3 regions of the Mesorhizobium sp. DCY119 genome follow, and region 3 is predicted to be linked to each of the others. Evidence: riboswitches for the same ligand, from Rfam matches in the RefSeq annotation. Region 3 holds a riboswitch; each other region holds the start of a gene.
The links. A riboswitch is a leader RNA that binds a small molecule or an ion and turns the genes downstream of it on or off. The one in region 3 is predicted to bind cobalamin.
Positions count from the first base shown of each region.

Region 1 (5,950 bases), 2.3 Mb from region 3:
TTATAGCATTGAGTCGAACCGCCAGACCGCGACAGATTGCCTACGAAGGCCGCGGCGAGAAACTATGCTGCAACGCGGCGAGGGTTAGCGCAGGCAATCGGGGGACGCAAGTCAAACCTTGGCGAAAGCATGGCTACGCCAATCGCTTTTCAGCGATTTGCGTTGCACAAGGCGCATTTGATTTCCTTACCTTTTTACTCCACTTTTTATCCTGACACAATTCCCGTCGCAGGCCTGCTAGGCTGAACTCCACATTTCGATTCCAGTTGACGCAAAGACACCCGCCTCATGCATATCCGGACGGCCGAAGAATGAAGGAAACGATCCCGCTTGCCATGGCGCGACGCATCGCGCTCGCCGCCCAGGGTTTTGCCGATCCACGACCGACAGGGACCATCGACCGGCGACATCTCAACAAGGTGCTTTCGCGCATCGGCTTGCTGCAGATCGATTCCGTCAGTGCGGTGGTGCGGGCGCATTACATGCCGCTGTTCTCGCGGCTTGGTCCCTACCCGCGCGCGTTACTCGATAACGCTGCCACATCACGAAAACGTGCGCTCTTTGAATACTGGGCGCATGAGGCATCGTTCCTTCCGGTCGAAACCTATCCCCTCATGCGCTGGCGCATGGAACGGGCTGGCCGGCACGAGGAAATGTACACCGGGCTGGCGAAATGGGCGCGGGAGAACGAAGGCCTGATCGATGAGATTTATCAGGAAGTCCGCAACCGAGGCCCGATCGCGGCTTCCGACATCGATGGCGCCAAGGGCTCGGGCGGCTGGTGGGGCTGGAGCGACGAGAAACACGCTTTCGAATGGCTGTTCTGGGCCGGGCGGATCACAACATCTTCGCGCCGTGGCTTCGAGCGTCTTTATGACCTGCCCGAGCGCGTCCTGCCCGCCTCCATATATAATGCGCCCATTCCGTCGGCTCCCGACGCGCATCGCGACTTGCTGCGCATTTCGGCCCGCGCGCTCGGCATCGCCACCTACAGCGACCTGCGCGACTATTTCCGCCTTTCGCCCGCCGACATGAAGGGCCGCATCGAGGAGCTGGTCGAATCGGGCGAGCTTCTGCCCATCAGGGTCAAAGGCTGGACCCATCAGGCCTGGCTTCATGCCGGTGCCCGCATCCCCCGCAAGGTCGAGGCCCGCGCCCTCCTCGCCCCCTTCGACCCGCTGGTCTGGGAACGCGCCCGCACGGAGCGCCTGTTCAATTTCCGCTACCGCATCGAGATCTACACGCCCGCCGAAAAGCGGCAGTATGGCTATTATGTCCTGCCCTTCCTGCTCGGCGACGCGATTGTGGCGCGCATCGATGTGAAGGCGGACCGACCGGGCCGTGTCCTGCGCGTGCTGGCCGCCTATGCCGAACCGGGCGCGCCGGACCACACTGCCGCAGCTCTCATCGAAGAACTGCGCCTGATGATGTCCTGGCTCGAACTCGATCGCATCGAGATATCGCCAGCCGGAGACCTCGCCCCGGCGTTGGCCGACATAATCGCGTCGTAACCACGCGTTGACAGCGCAAGGCACCACCGCCTAAATTCGCCCGCGACGGTCCCCTCTCCGCAAAGGGAGGGGCTAAGAGGGAATGCGGTGCCGGGCGAACATGCCCAAGTCCGCAGCTGTCCCCGCAACTGTAAGCGGATAGCCGAAGGCCGACAGCCACTGGGATTTTTCCCGGGAAGGCGGCATGAAGCGACGACCCGCGAGCCAGGAGACCTGCCGTCAGACGAAAAATCCGACCGCCTGGCGGGTGTCCCGGGCAAGGAGCATGATTCTGTGAAAGCCGACGGCAATCCTATCCAACTGGCCGAGGACTCCCAAGATTTGGGCGCGCCCGGCGTAACGATTCTCGTCTGCTCCTCCTGTCGCGACGAAACCGGCTCGGATGCTCGGCCCCGCGCCGGCGAGCATCTTGCCCAAGGTGCGATTCGCGCCGCAGCGCCCGAGAAGATCACCGTCAAACAGGTCGAATGCCTCGGCAACTGCAAGAGTCGTCTGAGCGCTGCCCTGCTGCGCGACGGCTCGTGGAGCTACGTCTTCGGCGACCTCACGACCGAAAGCGGACCCGATCTGATCACCGGCGCAAAGCTTTTCGCGACCTCGACCGACGGCATCCTGCCTTGGCGCGGCCGCCCCGACAGCCTCAAGCGCGGCCTCGTCGCGCGCATCCCTCCCCTCGATCTCCTGAAGGACAATTCATGACCGCTTCCGCCGCCCGCGTTCCCTGCACCGTCGTCACCGGCTTTCTCGGCGCCGGAAAGACTACGCTGATCCGCCACATCCTCGAAAACGCCAATGGCCGCCGGCTGGCCCTGATCGTCAACGAATTCGGCGATATCGGCATCGATGGCGAAATCCTCAAAGGTTGCGGCGTGGATGCCTGCCCGGAGGAAAACATCGTCGAGCTGGCCAATGGCTGCCTGTGCTGCACCGTCGCCGACGATTTCGTGCCGGCGCTGGATCAGATCCTGGCGCTGGAGCCGAAAGTCGATCACATCATCATCGAGACCTCCGGCCTGGCGCTGCCCAAGCCGCTGGTGCAGGCATTCCAGTGGCCGAGCGTGAAGAGCCGCGTGACGGTAGACGGCGTCGTCGCCGTGGTGGATGGCCCCGCACTGGCCGCAGGGAAGGTTGCATCCGACCTCGATGCTCTGCAGGCGCAGCGCCAGGAAGACGATTCGCTCGATCATGACGACCCGGTCGAGGAAGTGTTCGAGGATCAGGTCGCCTGCGCCGACCTCATCATTCTCTCCAAGAGCGATCTGCTCGACGCAGCCGGCAGCGCCCGCGCCAACGCCATCATCAGCGAGCATCTGTCGCGCGCCGTGAAAATCGTCCCGACCGCGCAGGGCAAGGTCGATCCCTCGGTGCTGCTCGGCCTCGGTTTGGCCGTCGAGGACGACATCGAGAACCGCAAGACCCATCACGACGACGAACTCGACCACGAGCACGATGATTTTGACTCCTTCATCATCGAGCTTCCGGCGATTTCCGATCCCGACGCGCTGGCCAAGCGCGTGGCGACGGCTGCCGAACAAGAAAACGTGCTGCGCGTGAAGGGTTTCGTTGATGTCGGCGGCAAGCCGATGCGGCTTCTGGTCCAGGCCGTCGGCCCACGCGTCAACCACTATTACGACCGCGCCTGGACGGCTGCCGACGACCGCCGCTCGCGTCTCGTCGTCATTGGCCTGAAGGGGCTGAATCGCGCCGCGATCGAGCGCATACTGGTCAACTGACCAACAGCGTGCCGCCATGCACATACTGACCACGACATCCGCCTCGCTCGACGATCTGGTCGAGCCGGTCGATCTGCGGCAAGCACCGGCGGATATCGTGGCCCTGTCCTTCACCGACAGCGATCTGGCCGGACTGGCGGCGGCATGGAAGCAAGAAGCCGAAACGCTGCCCTCGATGCGATTGGCCGCCCTTCGCGACCTGCGCCACCCGATGTCGGTCGATCTGTGGATCGACCACACCGCCAGCCGGGCCAAGGTCATTCTGGTGCGCATCCTCGGCGGCTATGATTGGTGGCGCTATGGCTGCGACCGGCTCGCCGCAATGTGCCGCGAGAAGAATATCCATCTGGCGCTGCTTCCCGGCGAAAGCCACGACGAAGACCTCCGGCTGATCGAATGCTCGACCCTGCCGCGCGAGCAGCTGGACGGGCTGCTCGCCTATTTCCGTGAGGGCGGACCTGAGAATATGCGCGGGCTGGTGCGGCGGCTGGCGGGGCTGGCCGGCGGAGAAGGCGCACAAACAGCGCCGGTTACGGTGCCGAAGGCCGGTTTTTACGACCCGGCAAGGGGTGTCGTCGAGCGCGACGTCCCCCTCCCCCTCGAGGGGAGGGTCCGGCCGCAGGCCGGGGGTGGGGTCGTCCCGGCCGCGCGCCAACGCCAAGAAACGCCGAGCACTGCCGCAGCAACCCCCTCCGCCGCCTTTGGCGGCACCTCCCCCTCAAGGGGGGAGGAAAAAGCCCCCGTCATCCCCATCCTGTTCTACCGCTCGATGCTGCTCGCCGCCGATGTCGCGCCGATCGACGCGCTTGTGGAGGCGCTGCGCCGACATGGCATGAACCCCGTTCCGATCTTCGTTTCCAGCCTGAAGGACATGGCCTCCCTCGCCTTCGTCGAAAACGCGCTGGCAGACCTGAAACCCGCCGCGATCATCACCGCAACCGCCTTCGCCTCCGGCGCTGAGCCCGGCAGCGAAACGCTGTTCGACCGCGCCGGCGTGCCGGTATTCCAGGTTATCGTCGCAACCACGCGCCGCGACGCCTGGGCCACGAACCAGCGCGGCCTCGCCCCCGCCGATCTCGCAATGCATGTGGTCATGCCAGAACTCGACGGCCGCATCCTTGCCGGCGCGATTTCGTTCAAGGCAGAGATCGAAGTCGACGCGGCCCTCGCTTTCAAGGGTCTCGCCAATCACCCCGAGCCGGACCGCGTCGAGCAAGTGGCAAGCCTCGTCGCAGCCTTCATCCGCCTCCAGCGCGAGCCGCGCCCGACGCGCAAGCTCGCCATTCTCATTCCCGATTATCCAAGCGCGCCCGGCCGCACCGGCTATGCCGTCGGTCTTGACGTTCCCTCCAGTGTTCTCGCCATGCTGCATGACCTGAAGCAACAGGGCTATGCTGTTGAAGGGATTCCCGAATCGCCGCGCGAACTATTGGGCTTGCTGGAGCACGGCAATAATGGGCTGAGCTTAGAAGATTATCTTGTCTTCGCGAAAGATCTGCCTGAGGAGGCGCGGGCGACGGTGGAGGCTGCGTGGGGCAAGCCGGATGTGGAAACCTTCCCCTTCCGCGCCGCAACCTTCGGCAACATCACCGTAGCACTTGCCCCGGATCGCGGACGCTCGGCTGACCGCCGCGCCGATTATCACGACCCAACGCTGCCGCCCCGTCACGCGCTGCTCGCTTTCGGCCTGTGGCTGCGCAAGAAATTCGGCTGCCACGCGCTGGTCCATGTCGGCGCGCATGGCACGCTGGAATGGCTGCCCGGCAAGACCGTGGCGCTGAGCAGCGCCTGCTTTCCCGAAATCGTCACCGGCAGCTTGCCCGTCATATATCCCTTCATCGTCAGCAATCCCGGCGAGGCAGCGCAGGCCAAGCGGCGGATTTCGGCGGTCACGCTCGGCCATCTGCCGCCGCCGCTCGCGCATGCCGGACTCGACGAAAACCAGCAGATGCTGGAGCGTCTGGTCGACGAATATGCACAGGCCGACGGCCTCGACTGCCGCCGCCGCGACCGGCTGGCCAGGCTGATCGTCGAAACCGCCGCCAAGACCGGCCTCGCCCATGAAGCCGGTGTCGCCAGGACCGACGCTCCCGACGAGGCGCTGCGCCGCATCGACGCCTGGCTCTGCGACCTGAAGGACTTCGCCGTCAAGGACGGCCTGCATATCTATGGCCGCGCGGCAGAAGACGAGACTGACGCCATGCGTCGCCAAAGCGCGAACAACGAACGCGACGCGCTGATTGCAGCACTCGACGGCAGACACATCACCGCCGGCCCCGCAGGCGCGCCGGCCCGTGGCCGAACAGACGTGCTGCCGACCGGCCGCAATCTCTTCACCGCCGATCCGCGCACTATGCCAACGCCGACCGCCTTTGACCTCGGCCGCGCCGGGGCGCAGGAAGTGCTGACGCGTTATCTGCAGGATCACGGCGACTGGCCGCGCTCGCTGGTGATCGATCTCTGGGGCAGCGCCTCGCTGCGCACCGGCGGCGAGGAGATCGCGCAAGGCCTGTTCCTGATGGGCTGCCGCCCGCAATGGGACGCCGCCACCGGCCGCATCACCGGCATCGAGGTACTGCCGCCCGCAACCGTCGGGCGGCCGCGCGTCGATGTCACCTGGCGCATTTCCGGCCTGTTCCGCGACATGTTCCCGACCCAGATTGCGCTGATCGACGCCGCAGCCGCAGCCGTCGCGGCGCGAGACGA
Region 1 is NZ_CP031834.1:2,215,038-2,220,987, reverse strand. It holds gene DZG07_RS10720 (winged helix-turn-helix domain-containing protein) at 312-1,511, shown strand; cobalamin riboswitch at 1,541-1,747, shown strand; gene DZG07_RS10715 (DUF1636 family protein) at 1,785-2,210, shown strand; gene cobW (cobalamin biosynthesis protein CobW) at 2,207-3,244, shown strand; gene cobN (cobaltochelatase subunit CobN) at 3,261-5,950, shown strand, end outside.
Region 1: another riboswitch for cobalamin. It lies ahead of DZG07_RS10715 (DUF1636 family protein); the one in region 3 lies ahead of DZG07_RS23415 (TonB-dependent receptor).

Region 2 (5,950 bases), 1.0 Mb from region 3:
GCCGATCAGGGGCGCAATCGGCCCACGCACGACCGTGAGGACCATGAGGAAGCGCGGCGGCGCGAGGATGAGTGGCGCCAGATCGGCCTTGGCGCGCAGATACTGAAGGATCTCGGCATTTCCTCGATCAACCTGATCGCCTCGCGCGAGCGCCACTACATCGGGCTGGAAGGTTTCGGCATCAAGATCGCCAAGACCGAAATCCTGTAAAACGGAAAACCTGAAAAAACGAAGGGCTCCGGTCGACCGACCGGAGCCCTTCTTCTTTGCAGCCGGCTTATTCTGCCGGCTGCGGCAATGGCGAAACCATGCGTCTCTCGCCGCCGAGCGACCTCTGGCCCAGAAGCACGGTCAGCAGCGCAATCGTGCCGGCTGCCACCGACACCCAGAAGCCGTTGTGGGCGCCGTAATTATCCACCACCCATCCGGTTGCGAATGAGCCGAGCGCCATGCCGATGCCGATGCCGGTCATCACCCAGGTGACCCCTTCGGTCAGCATTGCTGCCGGTACGCGGCGCTCGATCAGGCCGAAAGCGGTGATGAAGGTGGGCGAGATAGCCACGCCGCTGACGAAGATGGCCAGCGCCAGCAACGGCACGGTATTCACGACCAGCAGCGGCAGTGTCGTCAGCGCAATGATGGCGACCGCGATGGCCAGCTGGCGTTGCAACGGCATTTTCAGGTTCAGCGCGCCGATGATCAGGCCGACCACGAAGGAGCCGACGGCATAGACGCCGATGACAAGGCTTGCAGCGCTCGGCTGGCCGAGTTCCTTGGTGATCGCCACCGCGCTGACTTCAGCGGTCGCGAAGATCGCGCCGATGAAGATCAGGGCAAAGGTGATGATCTGAACCGGCCGCTGCCGGATCGCCGAGCCGCCGCCACCATGGTCCAGCGGCCTGATTCCGGGTTCCGTCGAATGTTGCAGGATGAAGGCCACCGATCCGAATGCGAGGAACAGCGTGCTCGCCAGCATGCCCGCTTCCGGGAACAGGGCCACGCTGAGGCCCACCGACAGCGACGCGCCGGCGATATAGACGAGTTCGTCCGCAGCCGATTCGAAGGCGAAGGCGGTGTTGAGTTCAGGACGGTCGTGGAAAATCTCGGACCAGCGCGCACGCACCATTGCCGGCATGCTGGGCATTGCCGCGGCCACAAACGCCGATACGAACAATGTCCAGATCGGCCAGTTCTGGTTGGTGGCGATCAGGAGTGCGGCGAAGGCGATCACCGAGATGATCGTTGTCGGCACGAGTACCCTTGTCTGGCCGAGGCGATCGACCAGCCGCGAGATCTGAGGGGCGAAGACCGCATTGGTCAGCGCATAGGTTGCAGAGACGGCACCCGCCAGCCAGTATTCGCCATGGGTCTGCGACAGCATGGCGACGATGCCGATCGGCGCCATGGCGATTGGCAGCCGCGCAATAAAACCGGCGGCAGCGAAGCCTTTGGCTCCCGGCGCCTTGAATATCTCGCTATAGGGGTTGGACATCGAACGCTCCTGGATTTCCAGAGGGGCACCACTTACATACGTGGCGTATGCAATCTAGATAGTTGCATACGTCGCGTATGTCAAATAATATACGCATCGTATGCGAAGGAGATTTGATGGCGCATAAACCACGCAAGGAGATGATCGCCGAAACGCGCGCCAAGCTGGTGGAGGCTGCGCGTCATGCCTTCGGCACTGTCGGCTATGCGGAAGCATCGATGGACGATTTCACCGCCGCAGCCGGCCTGACGCGCGGCGCGCTTTATCATCACTTCGGCGACAAGAAGGGGTTGCTTCAGGCCGTCATTGCCGAGATCGACGGCGAGATGGCGGTGCGGGTGCGCGAAATCGCGGAAAAGGCGCCGACGCGCTGGCAGCATTTCGTCGACGAATGCACGAGCTACATCGAACTGGCGCTCGACCCGGAAATCCAGCGCATCCTGTTCCGCGACGCCCCTGCCGTGCTGGGCGATCCGTCGCAATGGCCGAACGCCAGCGCCTGCGAAGCCTCGATGACGGAAAACCTGACCCGGTTGCAGGAGGAGGGGATTGTCGTTCCCGATCTCGATGCGGGCACAGCTGCGCGGCTGATCAATGGCGCGAGCAGCCAAGCATCGCAGAGGATCGCGAATTCCGATGATCCCGAGGAAACCTCACGCAAAGCCGTCTCGGCCTTCAAGACCTTGCTTAACGGGCTGCTGGTCGAGAAGGGCTGAGAGGGGTCACGAACGGTTCGCTTCGTCAGCGACCTCCTTCAGTGCGTCTTCGCCTTCGCCGCCAAAGGTCTCGCTCATGATCAGGCTGGAGAGCGGCAGGCGGGCGCCCCAGCCGTTTCGTTCGAGGTCGGGTCGCGGCGCGAATTCCGAGACATGGCTGACGCAGAGATAGGCGATCGGAACGACGTGGCCGGGAATGTTCAGCACGCGCTTCAAAGCGTCCGCGTCGAGGATGCTGACCCACCCGACGCCGATGCCCTCAGTGCGCGCCGCCAGCCAGAAATTCTGCACGGCGCAAACGGTGCTGTAGACGTCCATCTCGGGATTGTGCCAGCGGCCGAGCGGCGAACCCTTCGAGCGAGAGCGGTCGCAGGTGATGCAGAGGTTCAGCGCGCTTTCGCAGATGCCTTCCAGTTTCAGCTTGCGGTAGAGCGCCTGCCGCTCCTCGGCGATATTAGGCAGTTCCTGCTCGCGGGCGGCGAGGAAAAGATCGCGCACGGCCTGCCGGCGCTGCATGTCGCGGACGACGATAAAGTTCCAGGGCTGCATGAAGCCGACGGAAGGCGCGTGATGGGCGGCGAGAAGCAGCCGGGCCAGCACCGTATCGTCTATCGGGTCTGGACGAAAATGGCTGCGCACGTCGCGGCGGGTGAAGATGGCGCGGTAGACGGCATCGCGCTCGGCGTCTTCGAAAGCATTTTCACGGCAGACGTGGTTGCGGACAACATTCATCGCATTTCCCCTTGCGATCGAAAAATGTCGCTCCGCCTGTCCACGCGGATGACTATCTCTACCGGGCCGGTCTTCTGGCTTGGGTTCATCCCGCTTGCGGCGCCTTCCCGTTCTCGCGAACAGTGGCATTTGCCGATGCGGTTCCCCTTACAGCGTTGGGCACGCCACGGATTTTCACCGTGTTCCCGATTCTCCCACCTTGCGGCGGGCACCTGACAGTGCCGAAGACTTAACGCGCAACGCTTGCAAAAACATCCCCCGATGCCGACCTATGACTTCGCAAAGAGGATTTTCCCCAGGCTTCGGGGGCCGACGCATGGCGGCGGCACGGTCTTTCCTGATAGGATGTTTGCATGACGACGCGTCTCTATTCACATCCGATCTATCTCGAGCATCTGACGCCGCCCGGCCACCCGGAGCGCCCGGACCGCCTGCGTGCAATCGCGCGCGTGCTGGAAGACGAGGCCTTTGCCGCACTCGACCGAGTCGAGGCACCGGAGGGCGACGAGGCGACGATTCTTTACGCTCACCCGGAAAGCCATGTCGAAAAGGTGCGCGCGGCTATCCCGCAAGAGGGTATCCGTTCCATCGACGCCGACACCTCCGCCAGCCCCAAAAGCTGGATCGCGGCGCTGACGGCGATAGGTGCGGCGAACGCGGCTGTGGACGACGTGTTTTCCGGCAAGGCCGACAATGTCTTCGTCGCCAGCCGCCCGCCGGGGCACCATGCCGAAAAGACCACGGCGATGGGCTTCTGCCTGTTCAACAATGCCGCGATCGCCGCGCGCTATGCACAGAAGAAGCACGGCGCCGAGCGCGTCGCCATCGTCGACTGGGACGTGCATCACGGCAACGGCACGCAGGACATCTTCTGGGACGACCCGTCCGTGCTCTACTGCTCGACGCACCAGATGCCGCTTTACCCCGGCACCGGCGCGAAGAACGAGACCGGCGCCGGCAACATCGTCAACGCGCCGCTGGCCCCGCAGACCGGCAGCGACATTTTTCGCGAGGCGATGCGTTCGCGCGTGTTTTCGGCGATCGACGATTTCGCGCCGGACCTGATCATCATTTCGGCCGGTTTCGATGCGCATCACCGCGACCCGCTGGCCGAGATCAACCTGACCGAAGACGATTTCGACTGGGCGACCGGCGAACTCATGGACCGCGCCACGCGCCATGCGAGCAACCGGCTCGTCAGCCTGCTGGAAGGCGGATACGACCTCGAGGGCCTGTCGTTCTCGGTCGCGGCGCATGTGAAGCGCCTGATGAAAGGATAAGGAATGGCTACCGAGCCGAGTGAAGAAATCAAGGCGATGAGCTTCGAGCAGGCGCTGGAGGCGCTGGAAAAGATCGTCGACGATCTGGAGCGCGGCGACGTGCCGCTCGACCAGTCGATCAAGATCTATGAGCGCGGCGAAGCGCTGAAGACCCATTGCGACCGGCTGCTCAAGGCCGCCGAGGACAAGGTCGAGAAAATCCGCCTGTCGCGCGACGGCAAGCCCGTGGGCACGGAGCCGCTCGACGGTGAATGACTTGACGTCGCGGCACCTCGCGCCCAGTTATGAAGCAGACAAAGGGTCGATGGAAAATCCGGGAGCTGACGATGTGCCGCAATATCAAGACGTTGTTCAATTTCGAGCCACCGGCGACGCATGACGAGATCCGCGACGCAGCACTTCAGTTCGTCCGCAAGCTGAGCGGTACGACGAAACCTTCCAAGAAGAACGAGGAAGCCTTCAACCGCGCCGTCGATAAGATAGGGGAGGCGGCGCACGAACTGCTGCATTCGATGGAAACGCACCAGCATCCGCGCAACCGCGAGGAAGAAGCCGCCAAGGCGAAGGCCCGTTCGGCGCTGCGTTTTGCAAACGCATGACGCTTGTCGTGCGCCTGTTCTAGGCTCAGCGATTGAACATGCCGTCTCCGGTATGGGACTTTCGATTGTCGCGCTTGGGGCGTAGCCTCTCTGCATAAGGTTGAACGCAACCGCAGACCGGAGTGTCCCATGAGCTTTTTTCCCGCACGCGATCCCGAACCGGGTGACGCCTTCTCCTGCGATGCCATCGAGCTGATGGTCATTCCCAACGCCAAGGACATCGGCGGTTTCGAGGTGCGGCGCGCACTGCCGACGGCCAAGCGCAGGCTGGTCGGGCCGTTCATCTTCTTCGACCGCATGGGTCCGGCCATCCTGCGCGCCGGCAAGGCGCTCGACGTGCGCCCGCATCCGCATATCGGTCTTTCGACCGTCACCTATCTGTTCGATGGCAAGATAAGGCACCGCGATTCGCTCGGCACGGAGATGGTGATCTCGCCCGGTGACGTGAACCTGATGACCGCCGGGCGCGGCATCGTCCACTCCGAGCGCACGCCCGAGGAAATGCGCGGGGCGCCGATGTCGGTTTCCGGCCTGCAGACCTGGATCGCGCTGCCCGACCACAAGGAGGAAATCGCGCCGGTGTTCGAGAACACCGCAAGCGCAACGCTGCCCGAATTCAGTGCCGAGGGCGTGACCGGTCGCGTCGTGATCGGCGAGCTTGAAGGCATGCGCGCGCCGGTGACGACCTATCACGACACGCTCTACGCCGATATCCGCCTCGCCCCCGGCGCCAGCTACAGCATTCCAGCCGACGCCGAGGAACGCGCCATCTATGTGCTCGATGGCAGCATTGTGATTTCCGGCGACCGTTTCCCCGAAAACCGTCTGCTGGTGCTGAAGCCGGGCGACGAGATCGTCGTTTCGGCGGAAAACGGCGCGCATTTCATGCTGTTCGGCGGTGCTTCGCTCGGTTCGCCACGCCATATCTGGTGGAATTTCGTCTCGTCCTCCAAGGAACGAATCGAGCAGGCCAAGCAGGAATGGAAGACCGGCCGCTTCGACATCGTGCCAGGCGACGACCAGGAATTCATACCTTTGCCTGAAAGTTGATGCTTATGACGCTGGGATACGCGTCATCACCGCACATTTACTTTCCGGAGCCGACGCTCTATCTCCAATCTGTAGACTAAA
Region 2 is NZ_CP031834.1:3,759,251-3,765,200, reverse strand. It holds gene ribB (3,4-dihydroxy-2-butanone-4-phosphate synthase) at 1-210, shown strand, start outside; gene DZG07_RS18290 (MFS transporter) at 278-1,492, opposite strand; gene DZG07_RS18285 (TetR/AcrR family transcriptional regulator) at 1,609-2,208, shown strand; gene bluB (5,6-dimethylbenzimidazole synthase) at 2,215-2,940, opposite strand; cobalamin riboswitch at 2,987-3,171, opposite strand; gene DZG07_RS18275 (histone deacetylase family protein) at 3,294-4,220, shown strand; gene DZG07_RS18270 (exodeoxyribonuclease VII small subunit) at 4,224-4,475, shown strand; gene DZG07_RS18265 (DUF2277 domain-containing protein) at 4,547-4,819, shown strand; gene DZG07_RS18260 (pirin family protein) at 4,949-5,869, shown strand.
Region 2: another riboswitch for cobalamin. It lies ahead of bluB (5,6-dimethylbenzimidazole synthase); the one in region 3 lies ahead of DZG07_RS23415 (TonB-dependent receptor).

Region 3 (5,950 bases):
ATCGGCATCTGGACGAGATGGTGCCGTGGAACGACCGGCTGCAGGTGCTGGAATGCATCGGCGTGATCGACGAGGCGTCGGAGGTGAAGACCTTCATCTTCCGCTCCGACAACCAGACCTGGTTCCGCTACCAGCCCGGCCAGTTCGTCACGCTGGAACTGCCGCTGGAAGACGGCCCGCTGATGCGCACCTACACGCTGTCCTCCAGCCCGTCGCGGCCGTTCTCCATCGCGGTCACGGTCAAGGCGCAGGCCGGCAGCGTCGGCACGCGCTGGATGTTCGACAATCTCGTGCCCGGCGTCCACATCAAGGCCTACGGCCCGGCAGGCGATTTCTCCCATCACAACCATCCGTCGGCGAAATACCTGTTCGTCTCCGCCGGTTCCGGCGTCACGCCGATGATGTCGATGCTGCGCTGGCTGAACGATTGCGCGCCATGGACCGACGTCGCCTTCGTCAACTGCGCGCGCCGCCCGGAAGAGATCATCTTCCGCAAGGAGCTGGAACTGCTCGGCAGCCGCATGCCCGGCCTGTCGCTCGGCTTCCTCATCGAGGAGCGCTCGAACCGAGAAGTCTGGAGCGGCCATATGGGCCGCATCGATGCCGTGCGCCTGCCGCTTCTGGCGCCCGATTTCCGCGACCGCGAAGTCTTCTGCTGCGGCCCCGACCCGTTCATGCGCGCGGTGCGCCAGATGCTCGAGGCCGCAGGCTTCGACATGGCGCATTATCATCAGGAAAGCTTTGGCGCGCCTCCGGTGGAAGTCGTTCCGGCGCCGTTCTCCGACGCCTCCACGCCCGCGCCCGATAGCGCGCCTGTCGAGCAGATCACCCCGATCCGCTTTGCGCTGTCGGATATCGATGCCGACTGCGTCTCCGGCCAGACCGTGCTGCAGACGGCCCGCGCTTCCGGCGTGCGCATATCAGCCGCATGCGAGTTCGGCCTGTGCGGCACCTGCAAGATCAAGAAGGTCTCGGGCGAGGTCGAGATGAGCCACAATGGCGGCATTCTCGACCACGAAATCGAGGACGGCTTCATCCTCGCCTGTTGTTCGAAGCCGCTCGGTGCGCTGACGGTCGAGGCCTGATCCATGGGCTCGCATTGGCAATCGGGCGCGATCGAGCGTCCCGCCGGCTCGGCTGCGTCCGTCGAAGACCCAGCCCTGTCGTGCCCGGAAGATATCTTCCTGTCGTGGCTGCTATGGCTGCCGCAAGGCAGCGACATACGCACTGCCGCCGCCCGCGAAGTCGCTCGCCTCGATCGCCGTGCGCCATTGCCCGATGGCCTGCGCCGTCTGCGAGGCATGTTCATGCTCGCCGCAAACGGCTCGGCCGTTTAGGCATTTCCACATCGGCTTTTTCCACACACCGCCAAACCCGGTTGACGCTCGCCGGACGCACAGCTACCAGTGGAATCGGAATTGGTTCCGCTTCACGGCGGATGAAAAGGGAACACGGTGAGATCGACAGATCGAAGCCGAGACTGCCCCCGCAACTGTAGCCGGCGAGCTTTCTTTCAACCAGGCCACTAAAAGCGCTTCAGCGCGATTGGGAAGGCGAAAGACAAGCATAGACCCGGAAGTCAGGAGACCTGCCTTTTCCGGTCACCCATGCTTGAACACGGGGTGTGTTCAGGCGCGGTCGCCCGTGGCGGTGACATTTGAAAAAGTGTTGCCGCATGCCGGGGTTGGCCGAGGGTTCGATGTCGTCGTTTCATAGTCTGCCTGTCGATCATTTTCCTGTCTGCGGTTTGTCATCAAACCTTCGGGCGCGCTTTGCCGCCCGCCAAAAGCCTATCGGGGGCAGACATGCAGAAATCGACCATTTTGGCTGGCGCATTGGCGCTGGCTTTCACGAATAATGCCGGCGCGCAGGAGCTGGATGACGGCGCCGCGGACGTAATCAAACTCGACACGGTCGTCGTCACAACGCCGCTGCGGCGCGAGACCACGCTGGCGCGCTCGACCTCGTCGGTGACGGTCATCGACCGCAGGGAGATCGAGCAGTCGGCAGCACCCGACCTGCCGTCGCTGCTGAAGTCCTATACCGGCGTTTCGATCATTTCCTATGGCGGGCAGGGGGCGTCGGCCAATGTCTATCTGCGCGGCATGTCGGCCACCCAAACGCTGGTGTTGATCAACGGCGTGCGGGCAAGCTCGGCCACCAGCGGCACGACCTCCATCTTCAACATCCCGCTGGCTTCGATCGAACGCATCGAGGTCGCCAAGGGCGCGCATTCGGCCCAGTACGGCGCCGACGCCATGGGCGGCGTCGTCAACATCATCACCAAACAGGGCGGAGCCTGCGCCGATGGCCGCAATGCCTGTGCCACGCTCACCACCGGCGTCACCCATCCCTGGGGCGGCTATGTCTCCGGCACCGTCCAGGGACGCAGCGAAAGCGGCGTGAACTACGCGCTCAGCGGCAGCCTGCTGGGCACGCGCGGCTATGACTTTACCACGCCGCTCGCCTGGGGTCACGAGCCCGACGATGACGGCTTCCTGCAAGGCTCGGCCAATCTTTCGCTCTCGAAGGAATTTGATTGGGGCCGGCTCTACGCCGACGGCCTGTTCGCGCGCGGCCGTAGCCAGTACGACGCGACGTTCCCATCCGCAAACGAAGTCGACACCACGACCTTTGCCGGCAAAGTGGGCGCGCATGTCCTCCATTCCGACAGCTGGTCCTCGACGGTCGAACTCAGCTCCGGCCTCGATTACTCGACCAATTTCCGCGACGACGTGCCGGGTGGCGACAGCCAGTTCGACACGCAGCGCTACGGCATATTCGCCTCGACCGAAAAACGCTTCGAGACCGGCAAGGCCAGCCACATCCTGACGGGCGGCGTCGAAGCCTATCGCGAGCAGGTCGATTCGACCGTCGACTTCGCCGTCGATTCGCGCGACCTGGCCGCACTTTTCAGCCAGTATTCGCTGGAGTACGAGGCGCTCCGCGTCGACACGGGCATCCGCTATGATCACAGCAGCCAGTTCGGCAGCGCCACCACCTACAATGTCGGCGCGAGCTACGAAGTGCTGCCCGATCTCGTGCTGCGCTCGTCCTACGCCACCGGCTTCCGCGCGCCGACCTTCAACGATCTCTATTATCCCGGCTATTCCAACCCGGATTTGAAGCCTGAAAAGTCGCGCTCCTACGAGGTCGGGCTGAACTGGCAGGCAACGGCTGGCACCAGCGTCGACCTCGCTTTCTATCAGACCTTCCTCGCCGACGCGATTGCCTCCAATCCGCCGACCTATCTTCCCTTCAACGTCGCAAGCGCCCGCATAACCGGTTTCGAGGTGACGCTGGCGCACCGCTTCAGCGACGAATGGAGCGGCAAGGCCACGATCGACATCCGTGAGCCGCTCAACCAGGACAATGGCAAGTACATTCCCTATCGCGACCGCTTCAAGGCAACGGCCGAACTCACCTACAGCCCGACCGAGCAGCTCGACCTGACGGCGAAAGTTCTCTATGGCGCGGCGCGCTATTCCAATGCGGCCAACACCGTCGAACTGCCGGACTACGTGACGGTCGATTTCACCGCGCTCTATGCCCTCGATGCGCAGTCGCAGTTCAAATTCTCGGTCGAGAACATGTTCGACGAGGAATACGCCACCGTCACCGACTACCGCGCGCCGGGGCGCACTTTCAATCTGAGCTTTACGCGAACGTTCTGAACGGTGAGGTTCTGCATCGGGCCTCTATTGGGGCCCGGTGCCCGGAGAAAAGCATGAAACGAATCATGGCGATCTTGATGGTCTCGGTTCTCAACGCCTCTGCGGCTCTCGCCGCCGAGGCTCCGCATCGCGTCGTCTCGATGAATGTCTGCACCGACCAGCTCGCCATGCTGATCGCCGGCGAGGGCCAGCTTTATTCGGTCTCCTATCTCGCCGGCGACAGGAATGCGTCGGTGCTTGCCGATCAGGCTGGCGGCTATGTGGTCAACCATGGGCTGGCGGAGGAAGTCTTTCTCATGCAGCCGGACCTGATCATCGCAGGCACCTTCACGACGCGCACGACCGTCGAGCTTCTGCGGCGGCTCGGCTTTCGCGTGGAGGAATTTGCGCCGGCAAATTCCCTTGACGACATCCGCGAACACATCTCGCGCATGGGCACGCTGCTGGGACGGCAGGAAAAGGCGTCTGCGCTTCTGGCCGAGATCGATGACGCGTTAGCGAAGCTCCGCGCGCAGCCGCCCTCCGGCAAGTCTGTCGCGACCTACTCCGCCAACAGCTACACCTCCGGCTCCGGCACGCTGGTCGATGCGCTGATCGGCATCTCCGGCCTCGAAAACATCGCTGCGCGGCTCGGCCTCACCGGCACGTCGAAACTGCCGCTGGAACTGCTGGTGCTCGCCGATCCCGATCTCGTCGTCTCCAGCGAGGGCGATTATCCAGGCCCCGCACTGGCCGAGGAGGGCTATGTCCACCCTGCCTTCAAGGCGCTGACAGCGGGCAGCACGGCCGTCAATATCCCGTCGAAGTACACGATCTGCGGCGCCCCCTTCACGCTCGAAGTCGCGCGGATTCTGCAGGATGCGGCGGGGGCGGCCAAATGAGCGAGACCGCCCGCTACCGCCTGCTGCTCGTGGTGCTTGGCGCAGCGACACTCATCCTGTTCCTGCTGTCGCTCACCGTTGGCCCCGCTGCACTTGGTTTTACCGAAAGCATCGCCGCACTGTTCTCATCGAAGGCCGGCGCCATCGCCCTCATCATGCAGGAAATCCGCCTGCCGCGTGCCATCCTTGGCCTGATGATCGGCGCGACGCTCGGCCTATCTGGTGCAGCGCTGCAGGGCTATCTGCGCAACCCGCTGGCAGAGCCGGGATTGATCGGCGTCAGCGCCACCGCCTCGCTCGGCGCGGTCATCGCCATCTACACCGGCTTCTCGGCGGTCTTCCCGCTTGGCCTGCCGCTGGCAGCGCTTGCCGGAGCCGTGCTCGCGGTGCTGGTCGTGCAGGCCATGGCCGGCATGAAGGGCGGCGCGCTCACCATCATCCTCGCCGGCGTCGCAGTCTCAAGCTTCGCCGGCGCCATGACCTCGCTGGCGCTCAATCTGTCGCCGAACCCGTTTGCCGCACTCGAAATCATGTTCTGGATGCTCGGCTCGCTCACGGACCGCTCCATGACCCATGTCTGGCTCGCCGCACCTTTCATGATCGTCGGCTGGGTCATGCTCGCCTCGCTCGGGCGGGCGCTCGACACGCTGACGCTCGGCAATGACGCCGCCGCCAGCATGGGCGTCGATATGCGCCGCGTGCAGTTCCTGGCAGTGTTCGGCACCGCCGCGTCTGTGGGGGCCGCAACCGCTGTTGCCGGCGCCATCGGCTTCGTCGGCCTCGTCGTGCCGCATATATTGCGTCCGCTGGTCGGCTCGCGCCCGTCGCGGCTGCTGCCGGCCAGCGCGCTCGGCGGTGCCTGCGTTCTGCTCGCCGCCGACATTCTGGTCCGCATCATCGCGCCGGGAAAGGACCTCAAGCTCGGCGTCCTGACGGCCATCGTCGGTGCGCCGTTCTTCCTCTGGCTCGTCTACCGCACGCGGAGGAACCTGCTGTGACCCTCCTTGCCATCGATCAACTTCATGCTTCGCTCGGCGGCAAGCCGGTACTGCACGGGCTTTCGCTTGCCGTTCAGGAAGGCGAGTTCGTCGGGCTGATCGGCCCGAATGGTGCCGGCAAATCGACGCTGCTGCGGGCGGCCCTCGGCCTCATCCCCTCGACCGGAAAGATTGCGATTGCCGGCAAGGATGCAGCCTTCATGCCGGCGAAGGAGCGCGCGCGTCACCTCGCCTATCTGCCGCAGGAGCGCGAGATCGGCTGGCCGGTTTCGGTCGAGATGCTGGTTTCGCTCGGCCGCGCGCCGCATCGGCCTGCCTTTGCCGGACTTGATGCGGCGGACACGGCAAAGATCGAAGAAGCCATGCGCCGCATGGAGGTCGACGCCTTCCGACACCG
Region 3 is NZ_CP031834.1:4,786,561-4,792,510, reverse strand. It holds gene DZG07_RS23425 (hybrid-cluster NAD(P)-dependent oxidoreductase) at 1-1,085, shown strand, start outside; gene DZG07_RS23420 (hypothetical protein) at 1,089-1,337, shown strand; cobalamin riboswitch at 1,403-1,611, shown strand; gene DZG07_RS23415 (TonB-dependent receptor) at 1,806-3,674, shown strand; gene DZG07_RS23410 (ABC transporter substrate-binding protein) at 3,728-4,555, shown strand; gene DZG07_RS23405 (iron ABC transporter permease) at 4,552-5,553, shown strand; gene DZG07_RS23400 (ABC transporter ATP-binding protein) at 5,550-5,950, shown strand, end outside.